One region of the Chryseobacterium sp. KCF3-3 genome, then DNA from elsewhere that is predicted to be linked to it. Evidence: riboswitches for the same ligand, from Rfam matches in the RefSeq annotation. Region 1 holds a riboswitch; the other holds the start of a gene.

Region 1 (9,677 bases):
AATTATGATAGAAGTTATAGTCGGTGTTGTTTGTTTAGTAATCGGAGCTGTCGTGGGAATGTTTTTTTCCAGAAGTTCTCTGAATACTAAAGCAAAATTCATCATAGATGATGCAAAGAAAAATGCCGAAAACCTTATAGAAAAAGCTAACGTTCAGGCTGAATCCATAAAGAAAGAAAAGAATCTTCAGGCTAAAGAAAAATTTCTGGAATTGAAATCACAGCATGATGCAGATATTCAATCCCGCGAAAAGAAAATGCAGGAAGTTGAAAAGAGAACGAAAGACAAAGAACATAAGCTGAATGACGAGCTTAGCAAGACTGGAAAACTTGAAAAAGATTTAGACAAGCAGATTGCAGATTATGCTAAGAAAAATGAAATTCTTGAAAAGAAACAACAGGAATTAGATACAGCTACTGCCAAGAAAGTAGAAGTACTTGAGAAAATCTCTAATTATACAGCAGATGAAGCTAAGGCAGAATTGGTAGAAACCATGAGAGCTGAAGCTAAAACAAGAGCACAGGCACATGTTCAGAGCATCATGGAAGAAGCTCAGATGAATGCTAAAAATGAAGCGAGAAAAATCGTTATCCAAACGATCCAGAGAATCGGAACAGAGCAGGCTATCGAAAATTCAGTATCAGTTTTCAACATTGAATCTGATGAAGTAAAAGGTAGAATCATCGGTAGAGAAGGTAGAAATATCCGTGCTTTAGAAGCCGTAACAGGAGTAGAAATTATTGTTGATGATACTCCGGAAGCTATTCTTCTTTCATGTTTTGATCCTGTAAGAAGAGAAATTGCAAGACTATCCCTTCACAGATTGGTAACCGATGGTAGAATTCACCCGGCAAGAATCGAAGAAGTTGTAGAAAAAACAAGAAAACAGATCGAGGAGGAAATCATCGAAGTGGGTAAGAGAACCATCATTGATTTAGGAATCCACGGATTACACCCGGAATTGATCAAAATCGTAGGTAGAATGAAGTACCGTTCTTCTTACGGACAAAACTTACTACAGCACTCAAGAGAAGTAGCTAACATCGCTGCAACTATGGCTGCTGAGTTAGGATTAAACGTAAAATTAGCTAAAAGAGCAGGTCTTTTACACGATATCGGTAAAGTTCCTGAGCAGGAATCAGAATTACCACACGCCCTTTTAGGAATGCAGTGGGCTGAGAAATATGGTGAAAATCCTGAAGTAGTAAATGCTATTGGAGCTCACCACGACGAAATTGAAATGAAGTCATTATTATCTCCGATCATTCAGGTTGCCGATGCGATCTCTGGAGCTAGACCGGGAGCAAGAAGACAGGTATTGGAATCTTATATTCAGAGATTAAAAGACCTTGAATCTGCAGCATTAAGCTTCGATGGAGTATCAAGTGCTTACGCAATCCAGGCAGGTAGAGAACTGAGAGTAATGGTAGAGAGTGGAAAAGTAAATGACGAAGTAGCGTCTCAGCTTTCTTACGACATCTCTGAGAAAATCCAGAATGAACTGACTTATCCGGGACAAGTAAAAGTAACAGTAATCAGAGAAACGAGAGCTGTGAATATTGCCAGATAATAATCAGAAAAAGATATTTGATAAAAACCTTTCAAGAAATTGAAAGGTTTTTTATTTTTATCAAAACTTAAAAATGCAAGAACTGTCCCTGTCTTCAAAACTGAAGTACATTTTCTCTATTCCCGTTATTATTTCTGCCTTAGGCTATTTTGTAGATATCTATGACCTTCTTTTATTCGGTATCGTTAGAATTCCAAGTTTAAAAGCTTTAGGGCTTAATCCGGATGCAGACGGAACCTTTATACTGAACTGCCAGATGGTAGGACTTCTCATCGGAGGAGTATTCTGGGGTATTTTCGGAGACAAAAAGGGAAGGCTTTCTGTACTGTTTGGATCTATTCTGGTCTATTCATTAGCCAATATCGCCTGTGGTTTTCTTCCTTATTTTCCCAAAGAGCATTTGGTGTACCAATATGCAGGTTTAAGGTTCATTGCAGGTATTGGGCTTGCCGGAGAGCTTGGAGCGGGAATTACACTGGTTTCTGAGAGTCTGCCGAAGAATTTAAGAGCAATCGGAACCTCAGTGGTTGCTGGTTTTGGATTAATGGGTGCTGTAGTGGCTCAACTTACTGTAGAGCTGTCTGGAGGATGGAATATTTCTTACATTATTGGTGGAATCATGGGAATTATGTTATTGATACTGAGAATAAGCGTATCGGAATCCGGAATTTATAAGAATCTTGAGCATAAAAATATCTCAAAAGGAAACTTTCTCTCCTTTTTTACCAATAAAGACAGATTGATAAGATATTTAAAATGCATTGCCGTAGGGTTACCTACATGGTATTGTATAGGGATTCTGGCTGTTTTAGCCAATCAGTTTGCCCCTGAATTAGGAATTACAGAGATCAACCCCGGAAAAGCAATTATGTGGGCTTATGTGGGGATTTCTGTCGGTGATCTGCTGAGCGGTTTTATTTCCCATGCTTTAAAATCCCGTAAAATGGCCATCTTTTATATGCTGATCTTTACCCTGATCGGGGTGGCAATCATGTTATTTGGTAATACGAATACAGAAACAAAATATTATCTGTTTTGTGTATGGCTTGGTTTCGGAACAGGATACTGGGCAATGTTTGTGACACTGGCCGCAGAGCAGTTCGGAACGAATATCAGAAATACCGCCACCACAACCGTTCCTAATATGGTAAGAGGATTGGTACCGGTGATGATATTCGCTTTTGATTCTCTTAAAGGACATTTTCCTGTTGTGGAAAGTGCTGCTATAGTTGGAGTCGTGGTATTTGGGCTTGCATTTTATTCTTCACTTACCATTTCTGAAACTCACGACAGAGATCTTGAATTTACAGAATAATTTAACTTGTTTAATAAATAAAATACTGATAATCCTTATTTTGAATGTAATAATGAAGTTATAATCAATAAATTATTAAATTTTATTCTGGTTTTTGTTGCGAGTGTTTAATATTTGTTTAACTTTGGAATGTAACTAAAACTAAATTATCTAATTAAAACTAAATCTCACGAACATTATGAAAAACGCTAAAAAACTGAGAAAACAAGACTTGAAAAATATTACAGGAGGAATAAGCGGTAATCCGGATTTATCTCTTTGCGGATGCAGCTGCTCAGGATCTGTAACAGGACCTTGGTATTGTGTACAGTATATCGGTTGCCCGCAGGTATATACTTGTGGTGAAGCCGCAATCTAAAGAAAATTATTTCAATTAGAAATAAACATTTCCACATTTAATATGCAGAACCCTTTTGACTTCAAAAGGGTTCTGCTCTTTTTAATGGATGATGTAAAGAAGACTACCGATGCTTATCGCTACCCATAGGATAATTGCCATAACCAAAGGTTTTAATCCGATTGATTTCAGCGTTTGAATAGAAAGGGTAGAACCAATCAAAAATAAAGTCAGATTCAGACCGGATTTTGCAAGAACAGTAATTGAAGTGCTGAAACGGTCAAGAAACGGGAAATAAGTATTCAATAGGATCGCCACAATGAAATATCCAATAAACCATGGAATCTTTATTTTGGAATCTTTACTTTTAAAAATAAACATGGTAATCAGTGAAACAGGAATAATCCATAAAGCACGAGCCAATTTCACAGTAGTTGCTATTTTCAAGGCTTCATCTCCATATTTGCTGGCAGCACCTACTACAGAACTCGTATCATGAATTCCCACTGCACACCAAAGTCCAAACTGTTCCTGTGACAGATTCAGAAGATGTCCTATGGCAGGATAAACAAACAGCGCAATAGAATTTAGGGTAAAAACAATAGCCAGCGCAAGAGAAATCTGTTTCGTACTGGGTTTAATAATAGGAGATACGGCTGCAATGGCACTCCCGCCACAAATAGCCGTTCCTGCGGAAAGAAGATAAGATAAAGGTCTTTCCAGTTTAAATAATTTTCCCAGAAAATATCCTAATACCATTACAGTAACAATACTTACAACGGTCAGCATCAGTCCTGTTTTTCCTGCGTGAAGTGCTTCATCCAGCTTCAGCCCGAATCCCAGACCTACAATTGAAATCTGCAGCAACAAATGAATATATTGATGAAGGTGTTTTTCAAATGGGTTTCCGATAAAAACAACTAGAAAAAAACCTAGAGCCAGAGCGATTGGAGAAGATATAAGCGGTGTAAGGCATAATACAGCCAAAACAATAAAAAATACTTTCCGTGTCATTTCATTTTGAATGAAATCTTTCATAATGCGAACTTTTAAAATCTGCATCAAAATTCCGGAAAATACTATTATAAAGTAAATCGTATTTTGTTATATTGGATAACTAAAGGTTATATCTTTGCTTGTTGCTTATTCTGCAAATCTCAGAAAAAGCCTGATCAGTTCAGATTGTTCACCTTTAGGCAGGATAAAATGAAAATCTCTTTCAATACTGAAATTTTTAATATCAATCACGGTCAGTATATTGTTTTTCAGTTCATTCAAAATCGTACTGATGGAAAGAAATGCCATACATTCCGAATGAAGAAGATAATTTTTGATACTCTCACTGCTTCCCAGCTGCATGACAGTATTCAGATCGTTCATATTGATTTCTTTTTCTTTAAGCCTGTTTTGTATAAACTCAAGAGTTCCAGAACCTTGTTCTCTGAAGATCAGATCAAGTTGATACAGATCTTTTAAGTTTAATGTTTTATGAGCAAGAGGGTGATCTGACTTTGCAGCCAGAACAATTTCATCCGGCTTAAATGTTTTATACTCGAAATAAGAAGACTGTGATTCTCCTTCAATGATGCCCAGGTCAATCTTTTCTTCCTTCAAAAGGGTTGTGATGGTTTCTGTATTTCCTGTAAGAAGTTCAATCTTAATATCTTTATAATATGAATTGAATTTGGCCAAAATCTCCGGTAAAATATACTGTGCAACAGTTGTACTCGCCCCGATAATCAGTTTTCCCTTATGCTGCTGATTGATCTGGCTGATCTCAAATTCCATATCACGGTAGATATTTCTGATCTTTTCTGCATGCTCAAACAGAATCTTTCCGCTTTGGGTTAATTGAATAGAAGTTCCTTTACGGTCAAATAGCTTAGCACTTATCTGAGTTTCAATTTCTTTAATATGTTTAGTAACAGCCGGCTGGGAAATATGTAGCTCTTCTGAAGCCTTCGTAAAGCTTAATCGGGTAGCTACCGTATGGAAAACTTTTAATCTGTAATCGAACATGGGGTAAAATTACGAATTATAGTTGGAAATGGAGTGAGGGAGTTGGTGAGTTTGAGAGTGGGAGGGTTTGAGGGTGATGAGATGCGAGTTGCGAGTTTCGGGGTTTTTTGAGTCTGAGAACTTGAGAGATTCGGGATTCGAGGTTTGTGGTTTTGAGTTTGAGTGATTTTTGGTTATGCGATTGTATATTTTGGGTTTCAAGATTTTATAAGAGAACAACTAAGAACCAATAAAAACCAGCATCACACAACAAAATAAACCTAATGTAAATCTCATAACCACGAATCTCGTACCTTTTAACTAGCAACCCGAATCCCGAATCTCGCACCCCGAATCTCGCACCTCGAAACCCGTAACCCCTTATAAAAAATCCGAAATAGATTTGTCCTGCTGATTTTCATACCTTCTGTTTTTTGCTTCTCCGATTTTCTGTTTGGAATAAATGCTGTTGTGACCGGAAAGAAGATAAGATACAACACAGGCAATAGCCACATACACACCACATTCCGCTCCAAATAATTCAATTCCCATCAACATACAGGCTAAGGGAGTATTGGTAGCTCCGGCAAATACGGCTACAAAACCCATTCCCGCCAATAATCCGAAGGGTAATGGGATGAAAAGTGATAAAGCACTTCCTAATGTAGCTCCGATAAAGAATAAAGGGGTGACTTCTCCACCTTTGAATCCAGCGGAAAGCGTAACAATGGTAAAAATCATTTTTAATGCAAAATCATATAATGGAAGCTGCTTTTCAAAAGATTCTACAATCACAGGAACTCCCAATCCGATATAGCGGGTTGTTCCCATTGCAAAAACAGCAAGTGCTATAATGATTCCTCCTACAACAGGACGAAGCGGAGGATATTTGATTTTTGATTTGAAAAGAGAGCCCATCCAATGGATGATTTTACTGAAAGCAGCCGCACAGATTCCAAAGACAATACCCGCCAGAATACTGTAGAGAATGGGTAAAAACTCCAGTTTGGGAATAAAATCAATATGATAATGAGTATGTTTTACATTCCAGAGATTGGTTGCCCAGTCTGCCAGAATTGCAGAAGCGAATGCCGGAAAAATGGCATTGTAACGAATTCTTCCGATCAGAAAAACTTCAAGACCAAAAACTGCTCCTGCAAGTGGAGTTCCGAAAACAGAGCCAAATCCAGCAGCAATCGCTGAAATAACCAATATTTTTCTGTCGTTTCTGTCGAGCTTAAAAGGTTTTGTAAGCTGATCAGCGATAGCTCCCGCCATTTGAAGTGCTGTTCCTTCACGGCCTGCAGAGCCTCCGAAAAAATGGGTTACAATCGTTCCGAGATAAACAAAAGGTGCCATTTTAAAAGGAATGATTCCCTTAGGCTCATGAATAGTATCAATTAACAGATTGTTTCCTGCTTCTACATCTTTCCCGAAGTAATAATAAAGAAGTCCTATCAGGAATCCCGCTACAGGAAGCAATGCAATCAGCCAGAGATGGTTTTCTCTGAAGTTTGTTGCCCATTCCAGAGATTGAAGAAATCCTGCTGAAGCGGTTCCTACTAAAGTTCCAATAATGATACTGATACACAGCCATTTTAAAATATAGGGTAGAGCCGGAAATTTTCTGAAGAAAAAATGAGTAAGAAAAATTGCTTTTTTAGCTGGTGTTCTTTGACTTTTTGACATGATAATCCTGATTAGTTATTTGTTAATAATCTTTTAATCAGGCGTCATCAGCTTTTGTAAAGCGGTTGGGTAAGGAAGAACACCATTTCCTTTTGATACTGCAAATATAAGAATTATGATAAAAAGATAAAAGATAAAAGATAAAAGATATTACCATTAAGTATCCGGATGTCAACATCAATAGAGGTGGGCTTTAGCCCACCTAAATAAATTTTTAACTTTCCTCAGGCTTTAGCCTAAACTTAAAAATAAACCATCGTTTTAATATATTGGATAATGCATTGCTTTATCAATCTCAAGCGGATTGTTGTATTTTCTTATGACTTCCTGCATACTTTTGGTTTGGGTATTCAATTCATCTACATTCCGGATTTCTTTTCCATTGATATTAATTTTAAGATCATTATTGGATTTGCTGAAATTGTTTCTCTCGAAAGCAAAAGGATCGTTGTAAAATTCCATGATCAGTTTATATTTTTGCTTTTCATTGATAGAAATGGCTTTGTTTCCGAAATTGGATTCAATAAAGTTATCTGTCGGATAGACTTCCGGCAGTTCCTGACTTTTAATAAGATGATAAATGAAGTTCTTTTTGGTATCAGAAAGCTCAAAAATTAAACCTGGCAATCCTCGGAGTTTAAATGGTCCTTCATTAAAAGGAATATCTTTACAGAACCAGGCGATCCAGTTTCTTCCTCCAAATCGGGTAGTGGCTTTTTGTAATGTATAATTTTCTACCTTTTTGGTTTCATCAGAGATTATCCAGTTTATTTTATCTGTAGTTTTAAAGGAGTAATATCCATTTTTAATATTAATGAAATTCTCATTATCAAAAGAATTGATTTTTCTTTTCACTACCTGTCCGGACATATCCGTATGACTGGTATTCATCCCGAATTTCTTGTTTAAAGAATCCGTTGTAATGAGATTTCTTCCGTAGAATTTTACCTCTTTGGGAGTAATATCCAGTATCATATTCAGCTTTTCATAAGAGGTTTCGGTAGAATCCATCTTATATTGCAGTTCATACATAAACCGATGCGTCTGAGCCGGACACAAAGCTATCATAAGCAATGCCGTTAAGGTGAAAATACTTTTCATATCATGTGATTGGTCGTCTTTTTGTCATTGATTTCTCAAAAACGTTAAACCCTGAACCTTAAACTTTGAACCTCGTACTCTTGCATCTCGAAACCCGCTCTTACAAAAACGGTTTCATTTCATTCTCAATCTGCGTTCTCAACTCCATCAGGCGCTTAGCGTAAATTTCCTGCTGCTTTTCTTCTTCTGTTTCGGGGATCCATTTCGGTACAGGAAGTTTCTTTCCGTTTTCGTCTACCGCCACAAAAACAATAATACAGTGGGTTTTTTTCTCAAAATTCGGCTGTTTCAGGTTTCGGGAAAAGACATTGATGGCAATATGCATACTGGATGTTCCGGTATAGATCACCTGTGCATCTACTTTTACCACTTCACCGATTTTAATTGGATCGTAAAAACGGATTCCACCTACATACACCGTGACGGAATAATTACCACTCCAGGTTGTCGCACATGCATAACCCGCCTGGTCAATCCATTTCATAACACTTCCTCCATGTACATTTCCTCCGTAATTAACATCTGAAGGCTCCGAAATAAACTGAAAAGTAATAGGCTTGTTCTGCATCTTTATAAAATTTGAATAAAGTTATTTAATAATTTCCAAAGTTTTAGATTAAATCCTACTTTTGAAAGACGAAACTTTCAATGAAAGAGAATTTTAACCCATAACAGATTTAGAAACCGTAATGAAGAAAGTATTTTATCTCAACACATGTGATACCTGCAGAAAAATTTTAGCCCAATTCGATCTTACAGACTGGGAGCTTCGCGAAATCAAAAAAGAGCCGATTACGAAAGAAGAATTGGTGGAAATGCATAAAAAAACAAAATCATACGAAGCATTATTCAGCAAAAAATCTACTCAGATCAAACTGAGAGGGCTGGATGTGAAATCTTTGACCGAAAAAGATTTTAAAGAATTATTGCTGGATCACTACACCTTCCTGAAAAGACCTGTATTTATTACTGATAAGGAGATTTTCGTTGGAAATGATAAGAAAAATGTTGAAGAACTGCAGAAGTTCTTTGGGGTACATGAATAAATAAAACTTTAACGAGTTAATTTATCCGGCTTAATGATTTCTATTGTTAAGCCGGTTGTTTTTATTTGGGAGTGTGTTTTATGTTGTTGATTTTTAATGTTTTGTTGTGATTTATGACTATATTTATGATCACCAAAAATTACATCATGAAAACAAACTTTTCAAAAACAAAGAATCTTAACAGATCAGCCTTAAAGGAAATTAATGGTGGAGGGAAAAACCTTCCGGTTAACTGTAATACATTATGTTTTCCTGCAGGCGGAGTGCTTTCCAATACTCCCGGGGTAGGTGATGCCTGTTCTCCCGACAGGAAAATCTGCTGTATCTGTTATTAGACAAAAAAGAGGCTGTGAACACATCACAGCCTCTCTTATTTAAGTATATCTTCAGAACAGATTATACAAAAGGAGCTTTTACCACTTTTGCAGGAATGTTCTTGTTTCTTACCTGAATAAAGATCTCAGATCCTAATTTGAAATGTGGTTTGTCTACATAAGCAAGACCTAAACCTACTTTCTTCATTGGAGACTGTGTTCCAGAAGTTACTTTTCCAATCACATTTCCTTCAGCATCTACTACAGGATAGTCATGTCTTGGAACTCCTTTGTCTGTCAATTCGAA
Region 2 (9,677 bases), 2.1 Mb from region 1:
ATTGGAGATAATCTTGTCCGCAAGAACTTCTTAAACGTACTGGCTAAACTGAACCGTAACTTTCTAGTACAAAGAGGTCTGCCGCTTCGTGAACAACTTACCAGTTCACAGACGATGTCTGAGTATATTAAAGAGCTGCTTCTTCAGGAAAACCGTTCTGTATGGATTGCCCAGCGTGAAGGCCGTACCAAAAACGGTAACGATTCTACCCAGCAAGGTGTTTTGAAAATGCTTGCCATGGCAGCCGGAGACCAATCATTGATAGATTATTTTAAAACATTAAAGATTGTTCCGATCTCCATCTCTTATGAGTATGATCCTACAGATTCGTTAAAAATGCCTCAGCTGCTGGCACAACACAGGGATGAGGAATATATTAAAGGGAAAAATGAAGATTTCACCAACATCATCAGCGGAATTCTGGGCCAAAAGAAACGCATTCACCTTCATGCCGGAAATGTTCTGGATAAAGAACTGGATGAAATAGCAGCAACTATTGACAATAAAAACAAGCAGCTGCAGGCCATTGCACAGGTAATTGACCGCTCTATCATCAGTAATTATAAGCTTTGGCCAACCAAGTACATCGCTTACGATCTGCTTCATAACACAAATACGTACGCTTCCGAATATACGGAACAGGAAAAACAGTTATTTGCCCGCAGACTTGAAATGCGCATTGATCCGTCGGATCCTGTTTCCAGAGAATATTTCCTGGCCATGTACGCCAATCCTTTGGTGAATAAACTGAAGGTTGAAGAAGAATCTAAAAACTAGTTTAGGATACTATAAAGATAAAAAACCACTGTTATTGAGCAGTGGTTTTGTTGTATTCTTTCAGATTTTTATTTGGATTGCGACATGGAGTCTACTTCTATGATTGCATCTGCAAACGCTTTTGGAGCTTCCTGTGGCAAATTGTGTCCAATTCCTCCCGTGAGAGTATGGTGCGCATATTGACCTGTAAATCTGGAAGCATAACTTTCCGGGGCAGGAAATGCAGCTCCGTTGGCATCGCCTTCCAGGGTAACAGTTGGAACTGTAATCGATGGAGATTTTGCCAGTTTCGCTTCAAACGCATCGTATTGTTTTTCTCCTTTAGCCAATCCCAGACGCCAGCGGTAATTGTGAATTACAATATCCACATGATCAGGATTATCGAATGCTTTAGCAGAACGCTCGTAGGTCTGGTCATCAAAAGTCCATTTTGGAGAAGCCGTTTTCCATATCAATTTGTTAAATGCCATAGTATTCGCTTTGTACCCTTTATACCCTCTTTCTGTTGAAAAATAATACTGATACCACCATAAAAATTCAGCGTTGGGGGGAAGAGGTTTTTCGTTTGCTTTTGGGCTTCCTATTAAATATCCGCTTACAGCCACCAAACCTGTACAGCGTTCAGGCCATAGTGCGGCCATAATATCAGCCGTTCTTGCACCCCAGTCAAAGCCGCCAATGATCGCTTTATCAATTTTCAGAGCATCCATAAAAGCAATGATGTCCAATGCAACAGCACTCTGCTGACCATTTCGTTTGGTATCCGGTGAGACAAAGGTAGTGGTTCCATAGCCTCTTAAATAAGGAACTAACACACGGTAGCCTTTTTCAGCAAGTATAGCGGAGGACTCTTCAAAACTATGGATATCATAAGGCCATCCATGAAGAAGGATCACAGGTTTTCCATTGGCTGGACCTACTTCTGCATATCCAACGTTCAACAGTCCGGCTCTTATTTGCTTTGTATTCTGGAAAGCAGTTTTTACAGCTAGGTTTTCAATGTTTTTCCCACCAGTGGTATACGTCTGTGCTTTTAAAGACAAAAGCCCCATTCCCATCAAAATAAACAGGGATAAAATGGATTGTATTTTTTTACTGAAATTCAATGTAGTATTCATAATAGTGATGTTTTGTGATGGTAAAATTATGGTAAAGCAGAGCTCGAAATAAGGACAACTACTTTGAACAGGTCATATTGAATGGTGAATACTGATTTTCGGGTGGTAAACCGGACAGCTTCCCTACTCTTCTTCACTGGTTTTACTTTCAAAAGAAAGGATTCCTGATGGATAAAAAAATACCACATCTGATAAAAACCTCATGATAATCATCCTATTAAGAGTAAAATTGTTTATATTTAATTAGATATATGCAAAGAATTGTCATGTTGTAAAAGGCAGGATAATTGCAATAATCTACGAAATCACACAAAATAAGACTTATGAATGTACAGTTAGACCCACAATCTAAGACTGAAGAGAATGCTGTTGATCATTTCCGTTCAGATGTTTTGAACGGACTCCAGAATACTCCTAAAAAATTATCTTCAAAATATTTTTACGATAAGATCGGCGATCATCTTTTTCAGCAAATAATGGCCATGCCTTCCTATTATCTGACCCGTTGTGAACTGGATATTTTCAAAAATAAAACAGATGAACTTATAGATCTGCTTATTCCAGGAGACGAACCTTTTGACCTGATTGAATTAGGAGCAGGAGACGCCATGAAATCGACCTACTTACTTGAACAGCTGATCAGGAAAGGGATTGACTTTACTTACATGCCGATTGATATCTCAGGAAATATCCTTTCCATACTCCACAAAAAACTAAGCAGCCAGCTTCCGGAAATGAAAATTACCTGTCTGGAAGGAGATTATTTTGAAATGCTTCAAAAAACCGCTTCCTTATCGGACCGGAGAAAAGTTGTTCTATTTTTAGGAAGTAATATCGGGAATATGACTCCTGAAGAAGCTGATGATTTCTGCCTGCATCTGAATAACAATCTATCTCCAAAAGATCGTGTATTGATAGGATTTGACCTCAAGAAAAATCCACACATTATTCTGGAGGCTTATAATGACAAAGAAGGAATTACCGCTTCTTTTAACCTAAATCTTCTTACCCGTATCAACAATGAACTGGGTGGTAATTTTGATCTGAAACAATTTCAGCATTACCAGACTTATGATCCGGTTACCGGAGCCTGCAGAAGTTTTCTGATCAGCCTTATCAGCCAGGATGTGACGATTGACAATACAAAGATTTCTTTTGATGAAAACGAACTTATCGACATGGAAATCTCACAGAAATTCTCTCCTGAAAAGATCAGGGAATTGGGCGAAAAATCAGGTTTTACCATCACAGGAGAGATCAAAGATGCTAAAAAATGGTTTGTAGACAGCATCTGGCAGGTAAAATAAAAAAAGATGATACACACAGCACATCTGCAAAAGTGAAAAAATAAAACCTCCTTATTTCATTGAAATTCAATCATTAAAAAACTAAAAGACATGACACCAGAGATCACCACAAAAGATATTACTAAAAAGTATAAGGACATCCGCAGACGTTCTGAGGAAATCTGTGCTCCACTGGAAATCGAGGATTATGTAGTACAGCCGATTGTAGATGTAAGCCCTCCGAAATGGCATCTGGGTCATACCACCTGGTTTTTTGAGACTTTCATTCTTACCCCGCATTTTCCGGATTATAAAGTTTTTGATCCACAGTATAATTTTGTTTTCAACAGCTACTATGAGACCATCGGAGCACGGGTGATCCGCACTGACCGCGGAAACCTCAGCCGTCCTTCTGTTTCAGAGGTGTATCAATATCGAAAATATGTAGATGAGCATATGGAAGCTTTTCTTGAAAGCTCATTTCTAACAGAAGCTCTTGAACCGCTGTTGGAACTGGGGCTTAACCATGAGCAGCAGCACCAGGAATTATTAGTCACCGACATTAAATATATTTTAGGACATAATCCGCTTTTCCCTGCCTATACAAAAGAAGAAAAACCCAGACAAAACAGCTCCGAAGATCTCGAAATGCTCAGGTTTTCCGAAGGAGTTTATGAAATTGGATATAAAGGAGATGGATTTTGCTTTGATAATGAATTAGGAAGGCATAAAGTATATCTTCCAGACTTTGAAATTGCCAGCCGTCTCGTCACCAATAGTGAATATTTAGAATTTATGAAAGCAGGCGGGTATGAAGATTTCAGACACTGGCATGCGGAAGGATGGGACTGGGTGAAACAGAATGCTGCAAAATCTCCGCTATACTGGCATTATATCGAAAATAAATGGATGTATTATACCCTCAACGGCTTACAGGAAATAGACCCTGATGCTCCATTGTGCCACATCAATTTCTATGAAGCCTCTGCTTTTGCCTCCTGGAAAGGAATGCGTCTGCCCACTGAAGAAGAATGGGAAACGGCTTCCGTTTATTTTGACTGGGGAACACGCTGGGAATGGACAAATTCTGCTTATCTGCCTTATCCTCATTTTAAGAAAGAAGCAGGTGCTGTAGGTGAATATAACGGGAAATTCATGATCAACCAAATGGTTTTAAGAGGAGCTTCGGAAGCCACACCTCCGGGACACAGCAGAAATACATACCGCAATTTTTTTCAGCCCAATTTAAAATGGCAGTTCACAGGAATCAGACTTGCTCAGTAATTTTTTACCGATGATCACAGTAGAATCAATTTCAAAGAGTTTTAATGGAAAAAAAGCAGTAGATCAAATTTCTTTTCAGGCATTTGATCAGGAGATTCTTGTTCTTTTAGGAACCAGCGGGTGCGGGAAAACCACCACGCTTAAGATGATCAACCGTCTCATAGAAGCAGATTCCGGAAATATTTTCATAGATGACAAAAACATCCGTGATCAGAAAGCCGAGGAACTGAGAATGGGAATTGGTTTTGTCATGCAGCATTCGGGGTTATTTCCCCATTACACGATTCAGCAGAATATTGCAGTAGTTCCTGAGCTGTTGAAATGGGACAAAAAGAAAACAGAGAGAAAAACGCATGAGCTTTTGGCTAAACTCCATCTTTCTGAAGAGGTACTTTCCCGATTCCCCCACGAGTTGAGCGGCGGACAACAGCAACGTGTAGGTATTGCAAGAGCCTTGATTGCAGATAATCCTGTTTTGCTGATGGATGAACCTTTCGGAGCACTTGATACGATTACCAAGGCTGATATTCATTCTGAATTTAAATCTTTGGAAGAACTTAAAAGTAAAACCATCATACTGGTTACTCACGATGTACAGGAAGCCTTTGAGTTGGGACATAGGATTTGTCTGATGGATCAGGGAAAAATTGTACAGACTGGTACTCCCAGTGAAATGCTTTACCATCCTGAAAATGACTTTGTACTTGATTTTTTTGCTAAAAACCGTCTTTTATTAGAGTATAAAGTAACATCGTTGCATCATATCAGTCCGTTTCTTACGCCTGAAAATTCATACTACAGACCAAACGGTACGGGTAGTACAAGTGTCTGGGATATTTTACAGCAATTGAGTTCTGATCACCAAAACGCTGAAGTGTATGAAGAAGTGGTCAGAGCATTTAATCAGTATAGAAAATCACAGATGGTATGACGCAGCAACAGAGTCTTTGGCAATTTATTGCGGAACAGCACGAAAAACTAACCACTCAGATTATTCAGCATCTTGGGCTTACCTTTTTGTCTTTGCTTCTGGCTATCATTGTTGGAGTGCCATTAGGAATACTTATTTCCAGAAAAAAGAAACTTTCAAGCCCGGTGCTGGGTATTGCCGGTATTTTACAGACCATTCCGAGTATTGCATTGCTGGGATTTATGATTCCTGTTTTAGGCATTGGCCCGAAGCCTGCTATTGCCGCTTTATTGATCTATGCTCTCCTTCCCATTATCCGGAATACCTATACCGGAATTACGGGTGTAGATCCGGCAGTCATTGAGGCAGCCAAGGCCATGGGAATGAACAGAAGCCAGCTTCTTTTTAAGGTAAAGCTACCTTTAGCCATGCCGGTTATCATCGCAGGCATCAGGACAGCTGCTGTTATTAATGTTGGAGTGGCTACTCTTGCCTCTTTTGTGGCAGCAGGTGGTTTGGGAGAGTTTATCTTCGGAGGAATTTCACTCAACAATACGAATATGATATTGGCTGGGGCCATTCCAGCGGCATTATTGGCTGTTTTTCTGGATCAGGTTATTGCCATGATTCAGAAATCGGGGTACCGTTTTTTTCAAAAACTGAAATATATTCTTCCTGTTATTCTTATTATTCTGGGAATAGGATATGTTCTGATTTTTGGGTCACACCGTACAATTAAAGCGGGTTTCACACCGGAATTTATGGGGAGACAGGATGGTGATATCGGACTTCGTTCAGTCTATGGACTCAATGTGAATCCTCTTGTGGTAAGCGATGCGATTATGTATAAGGCTGCTTATGAGAATGAACTGGATCTGATCAGCGGATATTCTACAGACGGCAGAATCAAAGCCTATGATCTGTATGTACTGAATGATGATAAAAAAATATTTCCCCCTTATTATGCAGCTCCCATCATCAAGACCAAAACTCTGAAAAAATTTCCGGAATTGGAAACAACTTTAAACCTACTGGCTGGAAAGTTCAGTGATTCTATCATGACGGATCTGAATTACAGAGCTGATCATCTTCATCAAACCCCGGAAAAGATTGCAAAAGATTTTCTCATCAGAAATAATCTGTATAAAAGTTCCCGAAAAGGAAATTCCGGAACTGTGAGAATTGGTTCAAAAATCTTTGGGGAACAATATATTCTCGCAGAAATGTATACCCTGCTTATTGAAGGATACACAGATTATAAAGTGGAAACGAAAACAGGGTTAGGAGGAACAAAAATATGTTTTGATGCTCTAATGAATGATGCCATAGATTTTTACCCTGAATATACGGGAACAGGGCTTCTGGTTCTTTTAAAGCCAACAGCAGAGACTATCAAAAATGTTTCCAAAAGTCCTGGTACAACCTATCAGTATGTGAATGCAGAGTTTGAAAAACAATATGGAATTCAATGGCTTAAACCGTTGGGGTTTAACAATGCTTATGCTCTGATGATGCGAAGAAAACAGGCTGAAAAGCTTCATATCAAAAATATATCTGATCTTACCCATTATTTTGATCAATAGTCTTTTGAAAACAATCAGTTTTTTCAAAAATAGTATCTTCGTATCTTAAAAAATTTGACAAAATGAAGAAAATGCTATTTCTGGCCTCCGCTCTACTTGTTCTCAATTCATGTGTGGTAAGAACGGCTACAAAAGTAGTATCAGGCGCAGTAAGCTTAAGTTATAAAGCAGTAAAAGGAACTGTAAACGGAATCAGCTGGGCCGTAAGCAAGGCGAAAGGAAAAATTGATGAAGACCGTGTGGATGGTACATGGAAAATCGTAGGTGTGTATCGTGGTTCTTTCGAGGATTTTTCAAAAGATCAGAATCCTGATGGTTCATTTACTTCGGAATGTACGGAAGGTTTTGATCAGATTGTTTTCAAGGCTAAAAAATCTAAATTCAAGCCTGTACATTGCAGCACACAGGATGAAGATTGGGTAAAATATTCTATGGAATTTGGAAAAAATCCTTCCACGAAAGAAAAGGAAAACTATATTGAGTACAATTCCAACAATTATATTTCTGTGATTGATGTTACTAATAAAACTATGGTTCTGGAAGGCAATCTGATGCCTAAATTAGGATTTTCCGGAGCTAAATTATATCTTCTTGAAAAGGTAAAATAGAAATACAGAGGGTGAGGTTATTTCAAAAACTGCTCTGCAATAAAATAACCTCCTCCTACTACCAATAATGGCAAAGCGATAGAAATCAGCACCAAAGGCCACACAAAAATTCTGAAATAAGTATACAAACTTACGGAAGACGGATCGTCAGGATTATAAATAACAGTTTCTGTTTCTCCTACTGACCAGGCTGAAGGATTGGTACCTTCCGGCAGTTCGTAGGTATATTCTATATTATTCCGGGCCTGGAAGGTAAACAGAGGGCTAAATACTATTCCATCCGAGTCTTCATATTCTCTCAATGAAGTAACGGTGGCTGTAGCCTTTTCAGCTTTGTTTAAGAATGAAAGAGTGCTTCTGAAGCTCAGCAATGCTGCCACAAACAGAATGACTCCTGCTCCCAGGATGATATAATATTGCCACATAGCTTTCGTTTTATTTCTGTTCATAATTTGATATCCTGGAAACAAATACACACCTATTGCATTTATTTCCAGATTGATACCCCGAATATACAAAGATTTTCATTGCATAAGCAGTTATCGGGTTTCTATCTCAACAATCTTCTTCCCTTCCTTTCCCAGATAATGAAGCACAAGCTTTTCATAAACCTTATAGCCATCATCAATATTGGTGAAAATTACAACTCCTTTACCTGAATTAGGCAATAGGATAGCAATACATTGTGTGCCTTTATCAGCGCCACTGTGTGATAAAGCATAATCACCATTTCCAAGGTCATATATTTCGAATCCCAATCCAAAATATTTATTCTCTTTTGTTTTGACCTGCTTTTTGATCATTTCCTGAAAAATTTCTGGTTTCAGATTTTTCCCTTTCATAACACTGATCATAAAATTTCCGTACTCTTCTATCGTGGTATGGAGATCATCAGCGGCATTGGCTGTATTATTTTTTTCGATGAGGTAAGCTTCCCTTTTTTCATTATATCCTGTTACAAATCTTGCTTCATCAGTGTTTTTATCCCAAATGTAACTGGTATCCTTCATTTTGAGAGGCTGGAAGATGAGTTCCTGTGCCAGCTGCTCCAACGTTTTCCCAAATTTCTTTTCCAGTGCTTTCCGAAGGTATTCAAAACCTTCTCCTGAGTATTGGTATTTGGTGCCGGGATCAAACTGAAAATTCAGCTTTTTATCTGTATTCATCCATCTCCAGTTCGGGAAACCTGTCTGGTGGCTTAGGATCATTCTGGTTGTTAATTTTTGATGCCTAGGATCGTTCGCAATATCAGGATCTATCCAATAGGTATCAAGAGGTTCATCCAGTTTCCACTTGCCTAAACTTATCAGTCGTAAGGCTACCATTGCTGTAACAGGTTTGGTGAGTGAGGCTACATTAAATAAGGCATTATGAGGTGCTGAAATTCCTTTTTTTATTTCACCAAAAACTTTTACCTGCTGTAATTTTCCATCTTCGATAATTCCTAATCCAAGAGCAGGAATATTATTTTCTTTCAACCAGCTTTGCATAGACTGTATAGGGCATAAAACAAATTATCTAAAAGTATAGGAATATAAAAATGCCGAAAAAAGCCCAAAAATAAAGAGGTTTACGCCTATTTAAGCCAAATTTTAAATAAAAACTAATTATCCGATAACTACCATTAATTACCATTTAACTACCATATTAAAATGCATTAATTACCATTAATAAGCCTTATCTACCGGTAAGGCTTTTATTATTCCTTATAAAGACCATAAAACGCCCAAAATAAGCCTATTTCTACTTTAATACCTAAGCCTATACAGTTGAAAAAAGTCGATGAAATTACCATTTTCCTGAAATTAGCAATATGATACGGAAAATATACATTTTTCATTTAAATGGACATTTAGGTGGACGCTTAGGTGGACAAAAAAGAATGTTTTTAATACTTATAAGTGAGGTGTAATTACATAAATAGCTATGAAAACACAATAAATTAACTATTTAAACAAGGGTGTAATTACATAATTTATATAAGTGTAAATATTTAAATATATGATTATCAGGTAATTAAAAAGTATTAACAAGAGATTTAAAAGATAATAGGATAATTTGCCCTCTAAAATAGAGTATTAAATCTTATACTTGCCTTTACCATCGCAAGT

The links. Region 1 has a riboswitch for fluoride ahead of ACKTTZ_RS16135 (voltage-gated chloride channel family protein). Riboswitches for the same ligand answer to the same signal wherever they lie in the genome.
Region 2: another riboswitch for fluoride. It lies ahead of ACKTTZ_RS00315 (L-histidine N(alpha)-methyltransferase); the one in region 1 lies ahead of ACKTTZ_RS16135 (voltage-gated chloride channel family protein).

Annotation. Positions count from the first base shown of each region.
Region 1 covers NZ_AP035792.1:3,580,161-3,589,837, forward strand. The annotation lists gene rny (ribonuclease Y) at 5-1,570, shown strand; gene ACKTTZ_RS16115 (MFS transporter) at 1,644-2,885, shown strand; gene ACKTTZ_RS16120 (hypothetical protein) at 3,064-3,243, shown strand; gene ACKTTZ_RS16125 (YeiH family protein) at 3,325-4,260, opposite strand; gene ACKTTZ_RS16130 (LysR family transcriptional regulator) at 4,366-5,241, opposite strand; gene ACKTTZ_RS16135 (voltage-gated chloride channel family protein) at 5,602-6,909, opposite strand; fluoride riboswitch at 6,941-7,008, opposite strand; gene ACKTTZ_RS16140 (GLPGLI family protein) at 7,171-8,010, opposite strand; gene ACKTTZ_RS16145 (acyl-CoA thioesterase) at 8,111-8,578, opposite strand; gene ACKTTZ_RS16150 (arsenate reductase family protein) at 8,700-9,056, shown strand; gene ACKTTZ_RS16155 (hypothetical protein) at 9,203-9,391, shown strand; gene gcvT (glycine cleavage system aminomethyltransferase GcvT) at 9,453-9,677, opposite strand, start outside.
Region 2 covers NZ_AP035792.1:92,134-101,810, forward strand. The annotation lists gene ACKTTZ_RS00305 (1-acyl-sn-glycerol-3-phosphate acyltransferase) at 1-777, shown strand, start outside; gene ACKTTZ_RS00310 (alpha/beta fold hydrolase) at 846-1,895, opposite strand; fluoride riboswitch at 2,617-2,773, shown strand; gene ACKTTZ_RS00315 (L-histidine N(alpha)-methyltransferase) at 2,738-3,202, shown strand; gene egtB (ergothioneine biosynthesis protein EgtB) at 3,293-4,465, shown strand; gene ACKTTZ_RS00325 (ABC transporter ATP-binding protein) at 4,476-5,396, shown strand; gene ACKTTZ_RS00330 (ABC transporter permease/substrate-binding protein) at 5,393-6,958, shown strand; gene ACKTTZ_RS00335 (hypothetical protein) at 7,021-7,566, shown strand; gene ACKTTZ_RS00340 (DUF3592 domain-containing protein) at 7,584-8,015, opposite strand; partial or broken gene ACKTTZ_RS00345 (serine hydrolase domain-containing protein) at 8,106-9,062, opposite strand; gene ACKTTZ_RS00350 (helix-turn-helix transcriptional regulator) at 9,632-9,677, opposite strand, start outside.